DNA from 2 places in the Marinobacter sp. V34 genome. Region 1 is predicted to be linked to the other one. Evidence: predicted binding sites of a transcription regulator. Region 1 holds the regulator's gene; the other holds the start of a gene.

Region 1 (8,154 bases):
GCCCGGGGCGCGACCTGCCGCCCGGTGGTGAGGGCGGTGAACACAGTGCCCAGCTGCCGCCGCCGGGGGAGACCCGGGAGCTCGGTTGGGACGATGTGGCCACCGTGGATATTGTGGGCCTGGAGGTGGGCTACCGCCTGATTCCGCTGGTGGATAAATCCCAGGGCGGTCAGCTTCTCAGTCGCATCAAGGGGGTTCGTAAAAAGCTCTCACAGGATCTGGGCTTCCTTATGCCCTCGGTCCATATCCGCGACAACCTCGACCTTATGCCCAACGTTTACCGAATCACCCTGATGGGCGTCACCATTGCCGAGGCAGAAATTCACCCGGACCGTGAACTGGCGATTGACCCCGGTCAGGTATTCGGCAAGATCGAGGGAATAGAGGGCAAAGACCCGGCCTTCGGCCTGGATGCCAGCTGGATCGAGCCGGACAAGAAAGATCAGGCACAGACCCTTGGGTATACCGTCGTGGACGCCAGTACTGTCGTGGCGACACACCTTAATCAGATCCTCCAGAAACACGCCCACGAACTGCTTGGCCATGAGGAAGTCCAGAAATGGCTGGACCAGCTCGAGAAAGTGTCGCCAAAGCTGGCGGAAGAATTGGTGCCTACCACCGTTTCCATCAGCCTGTTGTTGAAGGTGTTGCAGAACCTGTTGAAAGAGGAAGTACCGATCCGCGACATGCGGTCTATCGCGGAGGCCATTGTCAACGTCCATCCGAAGAGCCAGGACCCGAAACTGCTGACCACGGTTGCCCGCCAGTCGCTGCGCCGGATGATTGTTCAGAGTATCTGTGGCAACGACGCAGAGATTCCGGTGATTACTCTGGACCCGGACTTGGAACAGTTATTGCTAAAGTCTATGCAACAGAGTCAACAATCCGGCGGTCAGGAAGACATCGGGCTGGTATTGGAGCCGAATATGGTTGAGAAGCTCCAACGGTCGCTCCAGGACAGCGTCCAGCGCCAGGAGATGCTGGGCAAGCCGGCGATTCTACTGGTTTCCGGGCCCTTGCGCCCGGTGCTGGCGAAGTTTGCCAGCTACGGAGTAGAGCGCCTGCACGTGCTGTCGTACCAGGAAATTCCGGATAACAAACAGATCACTATTGTCGCATCCGTCGGTCAGTAAAGGCCGCGGCTGGAAAGGCGGAAGGCGCTGGAAAGTGCTGACCGGGGAGGAGTCATCATTATGAAAGTAAAGCGGTTTTTTGCCCAAAGCATGGCAGAGGCACTGCGTCAGGTGCGGGATCAGATGGGGCCCGATGCCGTAATCCTTTCCAATCGTCGTGTGGATGGTGGTGTCGAAATTGTGACAGCGCTCGATTATGACGAAAACATGGCGCGTCAGCGCCTCGGTGATGCGGCACGGGAAGCCACCAATGGCTCACGGCTCGCCGAGTTGCAGGCGGAACAGCATCGCCGCCTGGAGGACGAGCTCGGCCGCTCCCGGGATCGTATTCGGGAAGTGCGGGAAAAGCGCGCGACCTATGGCAACGCGGTCTCGGGTGGGGAATTCGGCCACGCAGGCCTGTCGAAAGAATCGCTTGCCGATGGCGACATAATGGTTGAAGAGCCAACAGCTGCCAGCGCCGCCTATTCCGGTGAGCTGGCGCAAATGCGCGCGGAAATCAGTTCCCTTCGCGATCTGGTCAGTGCCCGGAACGGCGGTGAACCTGAACAAACAGCGGTGAACGCAGTACAGAAGAGGCTGTCTGAAAAGTTGCAGGAATTCGGTCTCGGACTGGAGCTTGCCAATTCTCTGTCCCGGCGTCACCGTGCAGGGCGGCTCGAGGATGGCTGGAAGCAGTCTCTGAAAATGTTGGCCGCCGGAGTCAAGACCGCGCGCACGGAGTGGGCGGAAGAGGGCGGTGTCTATGCCCTGGTGGGACCAACCGGGTCCGGCAAGACGACGACCATCGGCAAGCTGGCCGCGCATTACGTGCTGCGCCACGGCCCCGACTCCCTGGCACTGGTCACCACCGATCGCTATCGGGTCGCGGCTCATGAGCAACTATTCGTGTTCGGGCGCATACTGAACGTTCCGGTGCGGGTCGTGGACGAAACACATTCCCTGGATGACATACTGGACGAGCTGTCGGACCGCCACCTGGTGTTGATTGACACCGCAGGCCTGACCAGTACCGACAAGGGCTACGAAGAGCAGCTCATGGAGCTGGCTCGCAGTCACCACCGGATTCGAACCCATCTGGTGGTTTCGGCCACCAGTCAGCCGCGCATCATGAAATCCGTCTGGCATTGCTATAAGATGGCAAATCTTACGGGTTGTGTGATGACCAAAATCGATGAAGCACTGACCCTGGGTGAATCGCTGGGATTCGTCATGGAAACGGGATTGCCGGTGGCGTATTACACCGACGGGCAGAAAATCCCGGAAGACCTGCACCACGCTGAGTCCATTCCGCTGGTGCGGTTGGCCGTGGAGAGGCTGAAGAAACTCCAGCAGCAACAGGCAGTCGCTGTTTAAAAACAACACAGCCTGCGGTTAAACGCGGCAAGAGATCAGAGTCAGTATGAGCAAACCACATCCGGTACAGGTGATTGCCGTTTCCGGCGGGAAAGGGGGCGTTGGCAAGAGTAACGTTTCAGTGAACCTTGGCATCGCACTCGCGCAAATGGGACGTCGGGTGGTGCTGCTAGACGCCGACCTGGGCCTTGCCAACATTGACGTGCTTCTGGGTATTACCTCCAATCGCAATATCCAGGACGTGATTGCCGGTGAATGTGACCTGCGGGACGTGCTGGTCAATGGCCCCGGTGGTATCAAAATCGTCCCTGCCTCCTCGGGAACTCAGCGTATGACCCAGCTTTCCACCCTGGAGCATGCTGGCCTGATCAATGCTTTCAGTGAGCTCGGCGACCAGATCGATGTGCTGATTGTTGATACCGCTGCGGGTATTTCCGAGTCGGTGGTCAGCTTCCTCCGAGCCTCACAGGAACTATTGCTGGTCGTCTGTGATGAACCTACCTCTATTACCGACGCCTACGCTCTTATAAAGCTTATGAACCGGGATTACGGTACCAACCGCTTCCGTATACTGGCTAATCAGGTCAGGAATGAGCAGGAAGGTCGCCATTTGTTTGAAAAACTGACCCGGGTTACCGAGCGCTTTCTTGATGTGGCACTACAATATGTGGGTATGGTGCCGTATGACGAGGCCGTAAAAAAGGCGGTACAGCGCCAGCGTGCCGTGTTGGATGCCTATCCGCGAGCAAAAGCGTCGTTGGCGATCAAGAGCCTTGCGGAGAAAGTGGATAGCTGGCCGCTGCCATCGTCGCCCCGGGGACATCTGGAATTCTTTGTGGAGCGGCTCGTCGAAGTCTGATTTTGATCCTGTCACTGAATAGCCGGATACATGACATTGGCGAAAGAACTTGGAATCTACAACCGGACGGGTACACGAGGACCTTCCCAACTCGTTGAGGAGCAGGCCCCGCTGGTCAAAAAAATAGCGCTTCACCTCATGGCGCGGCTGCCGGCATCTGTCCAGCTGGATGATCTTATGCAGGCAGGCATGATTGGCTTGTTGGAAGCTGCACAGCGATACAGTTCCGACAAGGGGGCTACCTTTGAGACCTACGCCGGTATCCGGATCCGCGGAGCCATGGTGGATGAAATTCGCAAGGGTGATTGGGTCCCCCGATCCGTCCACAGGAACTCCCGCCGCATTGCCAAAGCCATCAAGGCTGTCGAGGACCGCCTGGGCCGGGAAGCTCAAGACTCGGAAGTGGCCGAGGAGCTTGGGTTGGACCTCGACGAATACTATTCCTCTCTGAGCGATGCCAACAGTGGCCGACTTTTTAGTCTGGATGAGCTCAATGAATCCGGCGAGCTGCCGATAGAAGAAACAGAGGACAGTGATAACCCATTGGATGGTCTGGCGTCTGACAATTTCCGGAAGAGCCTGGCCACTGCGATTGGTGACCTGCCCGAGCGAGAAAAGCTGGTGCTCAGCCTTTATTACCAGGAAGAGCTGAACCTGAAGGAAATAGGCGCTGTGTTGGGTGTTAGTGAAAGTCGGGTCAGCCAGATTCACAGCCAGGCCGCGCTCCGTCTGCGGGGGCGTCTTACTGGTTGGCAGAGCTGAACAGGCCGCCAGTCACGTTGAACGGCGTTGCCAGGCATTCTTTACTGTAGCCTTTTGGTAACCGGTGCTTTACAACCGGCCCAAAGGTCACACAATAAGCGGTTAAACTACCGGCCTGCTAGACTGTGAGCCGGAAGCCAAAAACGAATTCCGGGCGTTTTTAACTGGAGGTCCCATTGGACAAGAATATGAAAATCCTGATTGTGGATGACTTCTCCACAATGCGACGGATCATTAAGAACCTGCTTCGCGATCTCGGTTTTACCAATACTGACGAAGCAGACGATGGCAATACGGCACTGCCGATGCTCAGGAGCGGCAAATACGATTTTCTGGTAACCGATTGGAATATGCCAGGGATGTCCGGGCTCGATCTGCTCAAGGAGGTCCGTGCCGATGACAGCCTGAAAACCCTGCCTGTGCTCATGGTGACCGCCGAAGCGAAGCGCGACCAGATCGTCGCCGCTGCGCAAGCCGGCGTGAACGGCTATGTGGTCAAGCCCTTCACGGCTGCCGTACTCAAGGAGAAGATTGAGAAAATCTTCGAACGCATCCAGTAATCAGAGGTCGGACGGCTCCCATGAGCAATAGCAAAAAAGACCAACAGGGGCTCGACCCGGAGGTTACGGAGAAACTCCGCAGCCAGGCGGCCGAACTGCTTGAGCAGGTCAATGCCGGCGACTATGGCCGTGCGATGAGCCTGATCAATGAGCTGAGCGAGGTCAGGGACCAGAGCCTGTATCGGGAAGTCGGCCGATTGACCCGCAGCCTCCATGAGGCAATCCGAAATTTCCAGGTCGATCCCCGGAACGACGAACAGTCAGAAGCTCTGTCGAAGATGACCGATGCCTCGGATCGTCTGGAATACGTGGTTCAGATGACCGGCAAAGCAGCCAATCGGACCATGGATCTGGTTGAGGAGGCTATGCCCAAGGCCAGCGCCCTCCGTGATGAGGCCGCCGAGCTGAGAGACCAGTGGCAGAAACTTCGCCGCCGTGAGATGGCCCCGGCGGAATTCCGTGAGCTCTATGCCCGTATCGACACATTTTTCGTAACCCTGAATACCGATGCCGGGGCGATGTACGACAACCTGTCGGAAATTCTCCTGGCCCAGGATTTTCAGGACCTCACAGGACAGGTGATCCAAAAGGTCACCACTCTGGTTAAAGAGGTGGAAGAACATCTGTTGAGCCTGGTAGTGATGGCGAGCCATGTGGACCAGATGACCGGCACCGTGCATGAACTGGAAGAACGGGAAAAGATATCGGCGGAACAGGGTGTCGGTCCACAGATCAAGGCCGAAGAACGCGAAGACGTAGTATCGGGGCAGGACGATGTTGATGATCTTCTGTCCAGTCTCGGTTTCTGAGTAAAAGAGGGTAACGCATGGCGCTTGATGCCGATGAAGAGATCCTGCAGGACTTCCTTGTTGAAGCAGGCGAGATACTCGAAAAGCTGTCGGAGCAACTGGTCGACCTGGAACAAAACCCGGACGACAGTGATCTGCTCAACGCCATCTTCCGGGGCTTTCACACCGTAAAGGGCGGTGCCGGGTTTCTGCAGCTCGATGCCTTGGTGAACTGCTGCCATTCCGCGGAAAACGTCTTCGATATCCTGCGCAACCACAAGCGCAAAGTGGATTCCGAGTTGATGGACGTGGTGCTGGAAGCCTTGGATCACGTCAATGCCATGTTTGAACAGGTTCGCCATCACGAAGAACCGACTCCAGCTCCCGAGGAACTGATCGCAGCTCTGGACGCACTGGCGCAGCCGGCAGGGGAGTCGGCGCCAGCAAACGCAGCGGTCGCTCGCGAAGAACAATACGAGAGCGATGAAGCCAGTTCCGGTGACGATGGCGGTGATATTACCGACGATGAATTCGAGCGGTTGCTGGATGCCCTGGAAGAGGAAAAGACCGGCGCTCCGGTTTCCAGCGGCGACAGCAATGAGCCTTCCGGTGATGAGGGCGGGAGCGGAGACGACATCTCCGATGATGAATTCGAGGCCCTGCTCGACCAGTTGCACGGAAAGGGTCAGTTTTCAGGCCCACCTGAATCCAGCAAGGAAGTCCCTGACAGTCAGGATACATCGGCTGGCAACGTTGCCAGCGATGAGGCCGGTGACAGCAAGGGTGGCGGCGACCTGATTTCGGACGACGAGTTCGAAAAGTTGCTGGATGACCTGCATGGTAAGGGCGGTAGCCCCACGGCAGAAACTGCCGAATCGGCCCCTGCGCCTGCTGCGAAGCAGCCTGCCGCCAAACCTGCCAGTGCCAAGACTGACAAGCCCGCCCAATCGGCTGGTAAACCCGAAAAAGCCCCTGCGGAGAATGGCAAGGCAGGCGTAACACCTGCGATGCCGGCACGGGACGCCAATGCGCCGGTTGCCGAAACCTCGGTACGGGTGGACACCAAACGCCTGGACGACATCATGAACATGGTGGGTGAGCTGGTGCTGGTGCGTAACCGGTTACAGCGTCTGGGTGCCCAGAGTGAAGACGAGCATATGCACAAGGCTGTCTCCAATCTGGACGTGGTCACCACCGACCTCCAGGCCGCAGTGATGGCAACGCGGATGCAGCCCATCAAGAAAGTGTTTGGCCGCTTCCCGCGGGTGGTTCGCGATCTGGCCCGCAGCCTGAAAAAAGAAATCAACCTTGAGATGCACGGCGAAGAGACCGACCTGGACAAAAACCTGGTGGAGGCGCTGTCCGATCCTCTGGTCCACCTTGTTCGCAACTCGGTTGATCACGGTATAGAAGCACCCGATGTTCGTGAAAAGGCGGGCAAGCCTCGTCAGGGCCGTGTCACTCTGTCTGCCGAGCAGGAAGGGGATCACATCCTGTTGTCCATCGAAGACGACGGTGCCGGCATGGATCCGGATGTGCTGCGCCGAAAAGCAGTTGAAAAGGGCATCTATGAACAGGACGCCGCCGATCGGCTGACCAACACCGAGTGCTACAACCTGATTTTCGCCGCCGGGTTCTCCACCAAGGACCAGATATCCGACGTGTCCGGTCGCGGTGTCGGCATGGACGTGGTGAAAACCAAGATCAGCCAGCTTAACGGGCAGCTGAGCGTGGAGTCGGAGCTGGGTAAGGGCTCACGCATCGTCATCAAAGTACCGCTGACCCTGGCCATCATGCCTACCCTGATGATCATGCTTGGCGACCAGTCCTTTGCGCTGCCGTTGGTGAACGTGGTTGAGATCTTCCATCTGGACCTCAGCAAGAAGAACATTGTGGATGGACGCGAATGCATCGTGGTTCGAGACAAGGTCTTCCCGTTGTTTCACATCAAGCGATGGCTGATCAAAGGCGCAGCCGGGCAGCCGGAACCGGAAAATGCCCACGTGGTTATCGTGGCCATGGGCACGCGGCGCGTCGGTTTTGTGGTGGACCAGTTGATCGGGCAGGAAGAGGTGGTGATCAAGCCCCTGGGCCGGGCCCTGCAGGGAACGCCGGGTATGGCGGGTGCAACCATCACTGGCGATGGTCGTATTGCACTCATAATTGATGTTCCGAGCCTGCTTCAGAACTACGGAAAATAACGTTGCGGCAGGCCCAGGTTTAGGAGAAATGGATGACGGTTTCTGTCCTGGTCGTTGATGATTCAGGTTTTTTCCGCAAGCGACTGACGGAAATCCTGACCGCTTCCGGTCAGATCAAGGTGATTGGGGTGGCTACCAACGGGCGTGAAGGTGTCGAGCTGGCTGAAAAGCTGAGGCCTGATGTCATTACCATGGACTACGAGATGCCCGTCATGGACGGTATCAGCGCCGTCCGTGAGATCATGAAGCGACACCCAGCGCCGGTATTGATGTTCTCATCCCTGACTTACGAGGGTGCCCGGGTGACCCTGGATGCCCTTGAGGCAGGTGCCGTTGATTTCCTGCCCAAGAATTTTGAGGAAATCGCCCGGGATTCCAGCCAGCTTCAGAAAATACTCATTGAGCGTGTGCTGGATGTTGCTGGCAGTCGCCCAGGTGCAAAACCGTCTGCGCCGCCTCCTGCGACACCCCCGGCGCCTTCGTCCCGTAGCCCGG
Region 2 (8,154 bases), on a different contig from region 1:
GAAACCAGTGAGTTATCCGGTGCCGCAGATAACTACTGCAACGGATCGGAGCAGGGGTCACGCGAGACTCTGGAGAACGCCTGGCTGGTTGCCTTCCTGGCCTGGCAACGGGTTCGCTTTGTTGACTTTGGACCGATCGAAAACGACAACCTTGCCTGGCAGTTCCAGTTCTGGCCCGACCCGAAGAACCTCGTTGCCCGCAAGGCCAGCTACCTGTTGAATTCGGAAGACACGATATCGAGTGATGTCATTGCCGAGTCCGGCGTAGCCGTACAGGGTTTTCCAATGCTGGAGTACCTGCTGTATGACGAACCATTGAATGCCGGCACCAATGAGCTACCCGCGAAAAAGACCTGCAGTCTGTTGATGGCGATTACCGGGCATATCGAAGCCAATAGCAGGCAACTCAATGACCAATGGCAAGCGTTCCGCGAGCACTACCTGGCGACTGAACAGTACCGCGACGCCACGATCCGTGCCGGCATGGCCGCCCTGGAAATCCTGGAAGAACGCCGGCTTGCCCAGCCCATGGGGCTTCGTGGAAACGGCAAGCGATCAATCTACGCCGCCGATGCCTGGCGTAGCAGCAGCAGCCTGAAAACCATAGAGGCGACCATTCACGGCCTGGAACAGGCTTTCCTGCCTGGCCTGACGCAACTGCTCAAGGAAAGCGACCAGCCAGCACTGGCTCCACGAATAGACAATCAGTTCGGAGAGGTTCTGGAGCACTTCCCAGAGCTCCATCGCCCCATGACCGAACTGCTTTCCAACGACGACGCCTTTTCCCTGCTCCAGGGCTTCTACGTCGACGTCTCTCAGCTAACCACTCTGATCAATGATCAGGCAGCGGTTGAACTGGGTGTGATTCGCGGTTTCAATTCCAGCGACGGCGACTGATGAACAGAGGCAACAGGCACCCCGGAGGTGCGCTTATCAACCGGAGACAATTACTGAAAGCGGGTATGGCGGGAGGACTGGCAGCCACCCTGTCCGGCTGCAGTCTGCTGCCTCGGAAAGCGGACTACGCGCCAGATCAGTATGTCGGCGCCGTGGGACTGCCCGGGGGTAAGTTCGGCATTAGTGCCATCAACCGCAAAGGCCAGCCCGTATGGGAATCGCCAGTCGACACCCGTTGCCATAGCGGCTGTGCACGCCCGGGGGGCTCACAAGTCGTTTTTTTCGAACGCCGGCCCGGCTGGGCGTTTTACGGGTTCGACGCCCACAGCGGCAACAGGACAAATCGTGTCAAGGCGGCCTCCGGGGAACACTTTGTCGGTCACGGAGTGTTCTCCCCCGACGGCCGATGGCTCTATGTCACCGCCAGCCGCTACGAACAGGGACAGGGCATTATTGCCATTTATGACGCAGAGCAGGACTATCGGCGGGTCGATACCTTTGAGCTTCAGGGCATTGGCCCCCATGAACTGACACTGCACCCGGATGGGGAAACCCTGGTGGTTGGCCTGGGCGGCATAATGACCCATCCGGACTACGATCGCCTCAAGCTGAACCTCGACACCATGGAACCCGCGCTGATCCTGATGAACCGTCACAGTGGTCGAATTATTGGGCGATTCAACCCTGCCCATCACCAGCAAAGCGCCCGTCACGTCAGTACCGGTTCAAACGGCCGGGTGTACGTTGCCTATCAGTACCAGGGCCCGCTTCACGAGTCACCTGCCCTCATCGCCCGGCTGGAAAGCGGACAGCTCCAGGAAGTCCGATTCGATGAGGATACCCAGGCAGCGCTGGCCAACTACATCGCCAGCGTGGTTGCCCACCCGGAGAGCGACCTTGTCGCTGCCGCGTCCCCGGTGGGTGGCACCGCCGTGGTGTTCAATGGCATCACTGGCGAACTGCTGGCCAGGGCGTCTATCCCCGACTGCGCTGGTGTTCAGGCTTTGTCAGGAGGCGATTTCCTGATTTCCTCCGGACGCGGAAAACTGGTGCGCCTGGGACAGGACAACCAGCCACGGCAAATCGCCGATCTGCCGGTTCAATGGGACCACCACCTGGTCTGAATCCCCCGCAACTCCGTTCTCCTGCCTTAAGGCGACAGGCCTTAGCTGGTATCCTTATAAGCCATTCGTTCAGGAGGACGGCACCTTGCCCGCCAGAAACAAGGACACCCTCGACCAGGTTTACAGCCTGATTGCCAACGAAGAAGACGCCCGGGTTTGCACGGACATCCCCGAAGAAGCCTGCCGCGAGGTGCCACGCAATTTCTTCCTGATCCTCGGCAGCAACGTGCTGACCAAACTTGGTGATTTGCTGATCAGCCCCAAGACCGTGCTGGCCTGGCTTTTGAGCGCTATCGGGGCGCCTGCCCTGGTGGCCTGGCTGGTCCCGATCCGGGAGTCTGGCTCGATGATTCCGCAAATGGTGATTGGGGCCTGGGTGCGGCGCAAGCCCGTGCGTAAATGGTTCTGGACCCTGGGAAGCTTTGGCCAGGCGGCCAGTGTTCTGGGCATGGCAGCGAGCGTCTGGTTTCTGGAGGGCTACGCCGCGGGCGCCGGCGTGGTGGGCGCATTGGTGCTGTTTTCGCTGGCCCGCGGGTTCTGTTCGGTGTCCATGAAAGACGTGCAAGGCAAATGCATCCCCAAGAAGCGCCGGGGCCGGCTATCGGGGCTGGCCTCTACCATTGGTGGCACCGCCACCGTGGTACTGACGGCTCTGTTGTTCTGGGAACGAGGCGATCCCGGGATACTCTTCTACACCCTCCTGCTATTGCTGGCTGCGAGCCTCTGGGTCATCGCTGGCATTCTGTTCGCATCTGTTGATGAATACGAGGGCGAAACCGGCGGTGGTGGTAACGCCTTGGGGGACGCGATAAACAGCCTCTCCCTGTTAAGGGATGACCCTCCATTCCGGCATTTCGTGATTACCCGGGCCTTACTACTGTGTTCCGCGCTGGCATCCCCCTACTTTGTGGTGCTCGCCCAAAAAAACACCGACAGCGGATGGCTGCTGGGTGTGTTCCTGCTGGCAAGCAGCCTGGCCAGTTCGATCAGTGCGAGTGTATGGGGCTGGATGGCGGATGAATCCAGCAGGCAAGTCATGATCCGGGGAGCAATCATTGCCAGCGGCGTATGCCTGATGGTGGGAGTCACGGCATTGTTAGTGGGGAGCGGCATTGGCGGAGGCTGGTTCTATCCGGCTGCGTTCTTCGTCTTGAGCATTGCACACGCCGGGGTTCGCCTCGGGCGCAAGACCTATCTTGTGGATATGGCCGGAGGCAACAAGCGCACTGACTACACATCCGTCAGCAATACCGTTATCGGTGCCCTGTTGCTGGTAACCGGCGGGCTGACAGCCCTCGTCGCGATGATCTCGGATGTGGCGGTCATCATCACCCTGGGCCTCATGGGGCTGGCCGGCGCCATCAGCGCTACCCGGCTCAGGGAAGTCAGTGCAAGCTAACTCACCTGTGGGGACTTTCCGTCGTTCAGGGCCAGGGCACCTTTTACAATGCGGTAGATGATCCAGATGGAGATGCCCAGCAACACAAACCAGCCGATGATCAGTGGCGTCGTCACAATGCCAATCACCGTCCATAACAGGCCGATCCAGAAGGTCCGTATCTGCCAACGGAAATGGGGCTCTATCCAGGTGTTCCTTACGTCATCAAGCTTGACGTAATTGATGATCACACCCACCAGACCGGTAATGCCTCCGACAAAGAACGACAGCGCCTGCAGGATATAAACCAGCACAGCCAGGTTGCGGCTTGGTTCTTCACGTCGTGATATGGGATCTGCGTTGGCGGGGACGTATTCGTGCTCTGACAAGTCACTCTCCTCTGGCTCCACGCTCGCAGTGTATCACAGCAACAGGCACCGGAAACCGCTGGAGCTCAGCGGCTGTCCGGTTTGTAACCCAGACGGAAGCCGCCCCAATGCTTGCCATTCACGTAAATCGGCACTGACAGGTCATGCATAACCTCGCCGGTATCCCGGCGGTAGGTCTGCAGCAGCATATTCTGGGTATGGCTGCCACAACGGGCACCGGTACGGTCGTTAAACAGCCGCTTGCTGCGACTCTTGACCAGATCCACTTTCGGGTCACCCGTTGGTGCGTGAGCGAAATCGCGATTGTGAGTCGGCACATAGCCATCCGGCGCTGCGGCAATCGCGAAGACCATGGACGGATGGGCCCCTTTCACCGCTTCTTGCACAGTTGGCAATTGTTGATCCGTAAACCGGTCAAAGCTGCTCGAATACTTCGGCGGATCGGTTTTAGGAATGGGGGCTCTTTTTTTATCAAACAGGGCGTTTTCTGCCAGCTGTCCATCACGAACCGCCTGTTCAAAGAGCTTACCAATCCGGTCTGCCCCCTGCCGGGCCTGGTCGTAGAAAAACCGGTGATAGCTTTCACCGCTGTTCAACGCAAACGCCGCGTTGGCTTCTTCCGCCAGTTCCATCAGCGTCGCTGCCTGCTGGGCAAGCGACGCAACGCTGGTATCGCTTTCGGTAATCTGGTCCCGAACCGTTTCAATGGCCGACGACACCTGCTTCAGACTCTGCTCGTTATTCTGGTCAATTTCGGCAATTCGCGCCACTTGCTGCTGCACACGGTCGGACTGATCACGAATCTGATCCAGGCGCTCACCAACGCTTTCAACTGACCCCAGGCCGGATTCAACGCTCTTGGCCAGGTCCTCAATCCGCGAGACAATCAGGGAGGTGTCGGAACGTATTTCCTGCAGCGTTTCGGCCACCTCACCTGTTGCCTGAGCCGTTCGCCCGGCCAATTGCCTGACTTCGTCGGCAACCACCGCAAAGCCCCGGCCCTGATCGCCGGCACGAGCTGCTTCAATCGCCGCATTTAAGGCAAGCAGGTTGGTTTGTTCCGCGATGCCCTGAATGGTGGTAGTAACACCCTGGATCTTGTTGGATTTCTCGTTCAGTTCCTGAATTAACCTGAGGTTTTCGCTGGACTGCTCGTGCACGGCTCGCACGCTATTGATGGCGGAGGTCAGCGCATCACGGCCCTCAACGCTCACCTGACGATTCTGCAGAGCCATGGTTGCAGCGTCGGTGGCCTGCTGGGCAGACTCACGCACACTCTCGGTAATTTGCCCCGCATACTCCGCCATGTGCGCGGTTTCACTGACCTGCCGGTCCAGGCGGGTTTTTAGTTGGTCGGCCGCGTAGGACACCTGGGCCGCAGAGATGGCACTTTTGTCGGCACTGCCAGACAGTGTTTCCACCAGCGCACGCCCTGCTTTGGCATCCGCAAGGAGGCTTGCACACTGTTTGCCCAGTGGACTATCCGCTGGCAGCTCACCGGCGTTGAGTTGCTTGATGGAACGTTCCGCCGGTTCCAGCACGCGTAAAACCAGATACGCGGTGGCGACGACCAGGCCAATAGCCACGCCAGCCACCAGCGACGCGCTATCCAATCCTATCAACGGCGCCACCAGAAAAGCCCCAAAGGCGACGACAACGGCGAGTGACATCCCCACAACCAGAACAGGCCGACTGAGCAAACCCATATCCACCTCATTGTTTTCATTATTAGTGAATGCATCTTTTTTGACGACTACTCGTGAGAGTAAAGAATTGACCTTTACTTATAACTGCTACTTTAGTTGAGCAATACTGGTTTTACGGCAGATTGAGGAAGAACTGAAACAAAAAACCGCAACACCGAAGCCATCCTGATGGACAAATCCGGTGTTGCGGCTTGTTTTAATCGACGTGCGGCAGCCTCTGTCAGGCTCCGATCACACCGCCGTCGTCTTTGGTCACAATAACGGTGGCGTCTCGGGGACGGGACTCCGCCGCGTTCGGCCAGTTGCCGTCCGGATGCTGAATGTTGACGAACATGGTCTTCACATCCGGCGTACTGACGACACCCGTAACCTCGCAACCCTGGGGGCCCACAAAGAAGCGCTTGATTTCGCGGGTTTCCGGATTGGCAGCCAGCATCATGTTGTTGAAGTACGGATCAGCATCAGAGCCATCGGTCTGGATCCACAGGCGGCCGTTGTAGTCGAACCAGAGCCCATCCGGGCTGTTGAAAATGTTGTCGTCGTTCAGTGAGACGACGGTTTCACCATCAACAACGGTTTCCGTACCCTGCTCGCCAGCAAAGACAAAGATGTCCCAGTCAAAGCTGGTCGCCGTGTGATCGTTACCTTCTTCTGTCCAGCGAATGATGTGGCCGGTGGCATTGGGAGAGTTCGGGTTGGCGGCGTTGACGTCGTCGAACCCTGGCTGGCCCCGGTTCGAGTTGTTTGTCAGGGTGAAATAGACCTCGCCAGAGTTGGGATCCACAGCGCCCCATTCCGGGCGGTCCATCGTCGTAGCACCGGCGATATCGGCTGCGAGGCGCGTATTTAGCAAAACGTCAGCCTGGTTCTCAAAACCGTCGAACTGGATATCGCCAACCATGTTGCCTTCGGCCGCAGCAACCTTGCTGGCGAAATCCGCGTCGTCCAGGTCCAGCGCCAGCCAGTCACCTGAGCCATCCTCGTTGAAACGGGCAACGTACAGGGTACCCTCATCCAGCAGGTAACCACCGGCCGTCGCGGCGTAGTATGGCTGGGACGACACAAACTTGTAGATGTACTCAAAACGCGAGTCGTCACCGGAGTAACACACCACCGGCTCTCCTTCCTTTGCCGGCGCAAAGATGACGCCTTCGTGGCCAAAGCGTCCCAATGCGGTTCGTTTCTGGGGTTTGCTTTCCGGCGTAAACGGATCAATCTCGACCATGAAACCGTAGGTGTTGGCCTCGTTGCGGTAATCGTCTGTAGCCGCAGCCCCGGTCATGCTCACGTTGAACCGTACATATTGATCGGCCGCACTATCTGCCAGCTCCCAGTCGTATCGGCTCGAACTACCTACACCATGCCGGGTCTGCTCGCGGGGCTGGGTCGCATCACTATTGGCAAAGTAACCATGCCAGTTCTCTTCCGCCGCAAGATAAGTTCCCCAGGGCGTCGGGCCCATCGCGCAGTTATTCAGGGTACCGCGAGTTTCGGTCGCGTCCGGGCTGTAGGTGGTTACCAGCTTGCTGTAGCCACGCAACGGGCCCCGCATGTCCATTTCAGTGTTGCCGGTGATGCGACGATTGAATGGGCTACCAAAGACGATGTCCCAGGTACCGTTGGTGTCACGTTTGATGTGGACAACAGACACACCGTGAGCGGCAATTTCCTTGCGAACCTCGTCGGCGGGGCGGACACCACCATTATCACCCGCATTGGTCGGGCCGTTGGCATGAATTGCAGCCTGATTAATATACTCATGGTTCATCACCAACAGGCCTTCGGTTGAGCTGTTGCCACCCGCCTTCTGGTCAATCGGGAAGAAATGAACACCGTCATGGTGCATGCCCATTTGCTGTTCCTGATCAGCACCGGTATTGGTGCCATCGGCGCTGTACTCAGGATAGGAACCGGTGATCGGGGTACCCCAGGGCAGGAACGTGACTGAGGAATAGCCTTCGGGAACAACGATTTCATTTGCGGTGGATCTGGCAACGGCTTTGAACCCCAGGTCCGTATTGGCGGGGTTTCCGGTGGTCATACCATTACTATCATCGTCGTCATCGCTGCCACAGCCGGCGAGGCCCAATCCCATGACGCTGGCCAACGCGGCGCCAACGGAACCTTTCATAACGGTGCGGCGCTGCAGACGGGCCGCGAGGACCTGATGAAAGGGCGTATTGCTTGAATGGTTGACTACGGGCTCGTAATTGGGATCCAGGTAGTTGGGATCCAGATCATGCTTTGCCATGGTCCTGCTCTCTCTCGAGTGGGTTATTGGTTTTCGAGAGAACAGTGTCGGTGGGTTAGGTGACAGATTTCAGACAGTAAAAAGACAGTTTCTTTAACATTTTCTTACAGCCAAAAAAGCCTGCCCATCAAGGGCAGGCCACAGACGCAATCTTATTGCATGGAGTCGCCGGCTTCCTCGGCAGCTTCGCCCATTTCCTCACCGGTTTCGTCCATTGCCTCGCCAGTTTCTTCGGCAGCATCCCCTGCGGCGTCCTTGGTTTCGTCCCAGGCGCTGTCATTCTGGCCGGTGGCGTCTTCGTAGGTTTCTTCGACCGCATCGCCGGCGTCATCCGCCATTTCCTCAACGTTGTCACCGGCTTCCTCGAGATCAACTCCTTCGTCGTCGTCCTGGCTGCAGGCTGCAAGGC

What was found. Region 1 encodes FliA, which starts transcription of late flagellar genes. Its sites were predicted from a motif close to CTAAAGTTTNNNNNNNNNNNGCCGNTAA; they were not measured.
Region 2: a site for FliA is predicted at 5,606-5,633, ahead of AC0B60_RS11260 (methyl-accepting chemotaxis protein). Genes of this name have one in related genera too.

Annotation. Positions count from the first base shown of each region.
Region 1 covers NZ_JBUPZY010000003.1:207,128-215,281, reverse strand. The annotation lists gene flhA (flagellar biosynthesis protein FlhA) at 1-1,133, shown strand, start outside; gene flhF (flagellar biosynthesis protein FlhF) at 1,194-2,489, shown strand; gene AC0B60_RS06460 (MinD/ParA family protein) at 2,536-3,348, shown strand; gene AC0B60_RS06455 (RNA polymerase sigma factor FliA) at 3,379-4,110, shown strand; gene cheY (chemotaxis response regulator CheY) at 4,287-4,670, shown strand; gene AC0B60_RS06445 (protein phosphatase CheZ) at 4,691-5,479, shown strand; gene AC0B60_RS06440 (chemotaxis protein CheA) at 5,497-7,659, shown strand; gene AC0B60_RS06435 (protein-glutamate methylesterase/protein-glutamine glutaminase) at 7,692-8,154, shown strand, end outside.
Region 2 covers NZ_JBUPZY010000006.1:29,855-38,008, forward strand. The annotation lists gene AC0B60_RS11240 (imelysin family protein) at 1-897, shown strand, start outside; gene AC0B60_RS11245 (DUF1513 domain-containing protein) at 897-2,021, shown strand; gene AC0B60_RS11250 (MFS transporter) at 2,107-3,420, shown strand; gene AC0B60_RS11255 (DUF4870 family protein) at 3,417-3,788, opposite strand; gene AC0B60_RS11260 (methyl-accepting chemotaxis protein) at 3,854-5,494, opposite strand; gene AC0B60_RS11265 (PhoX family protein) at 5,715-7,745, opposite strand; gene AC0B60_RS11270 (hypothetical protein) at 7,898-8,154, opposite strand, start outside.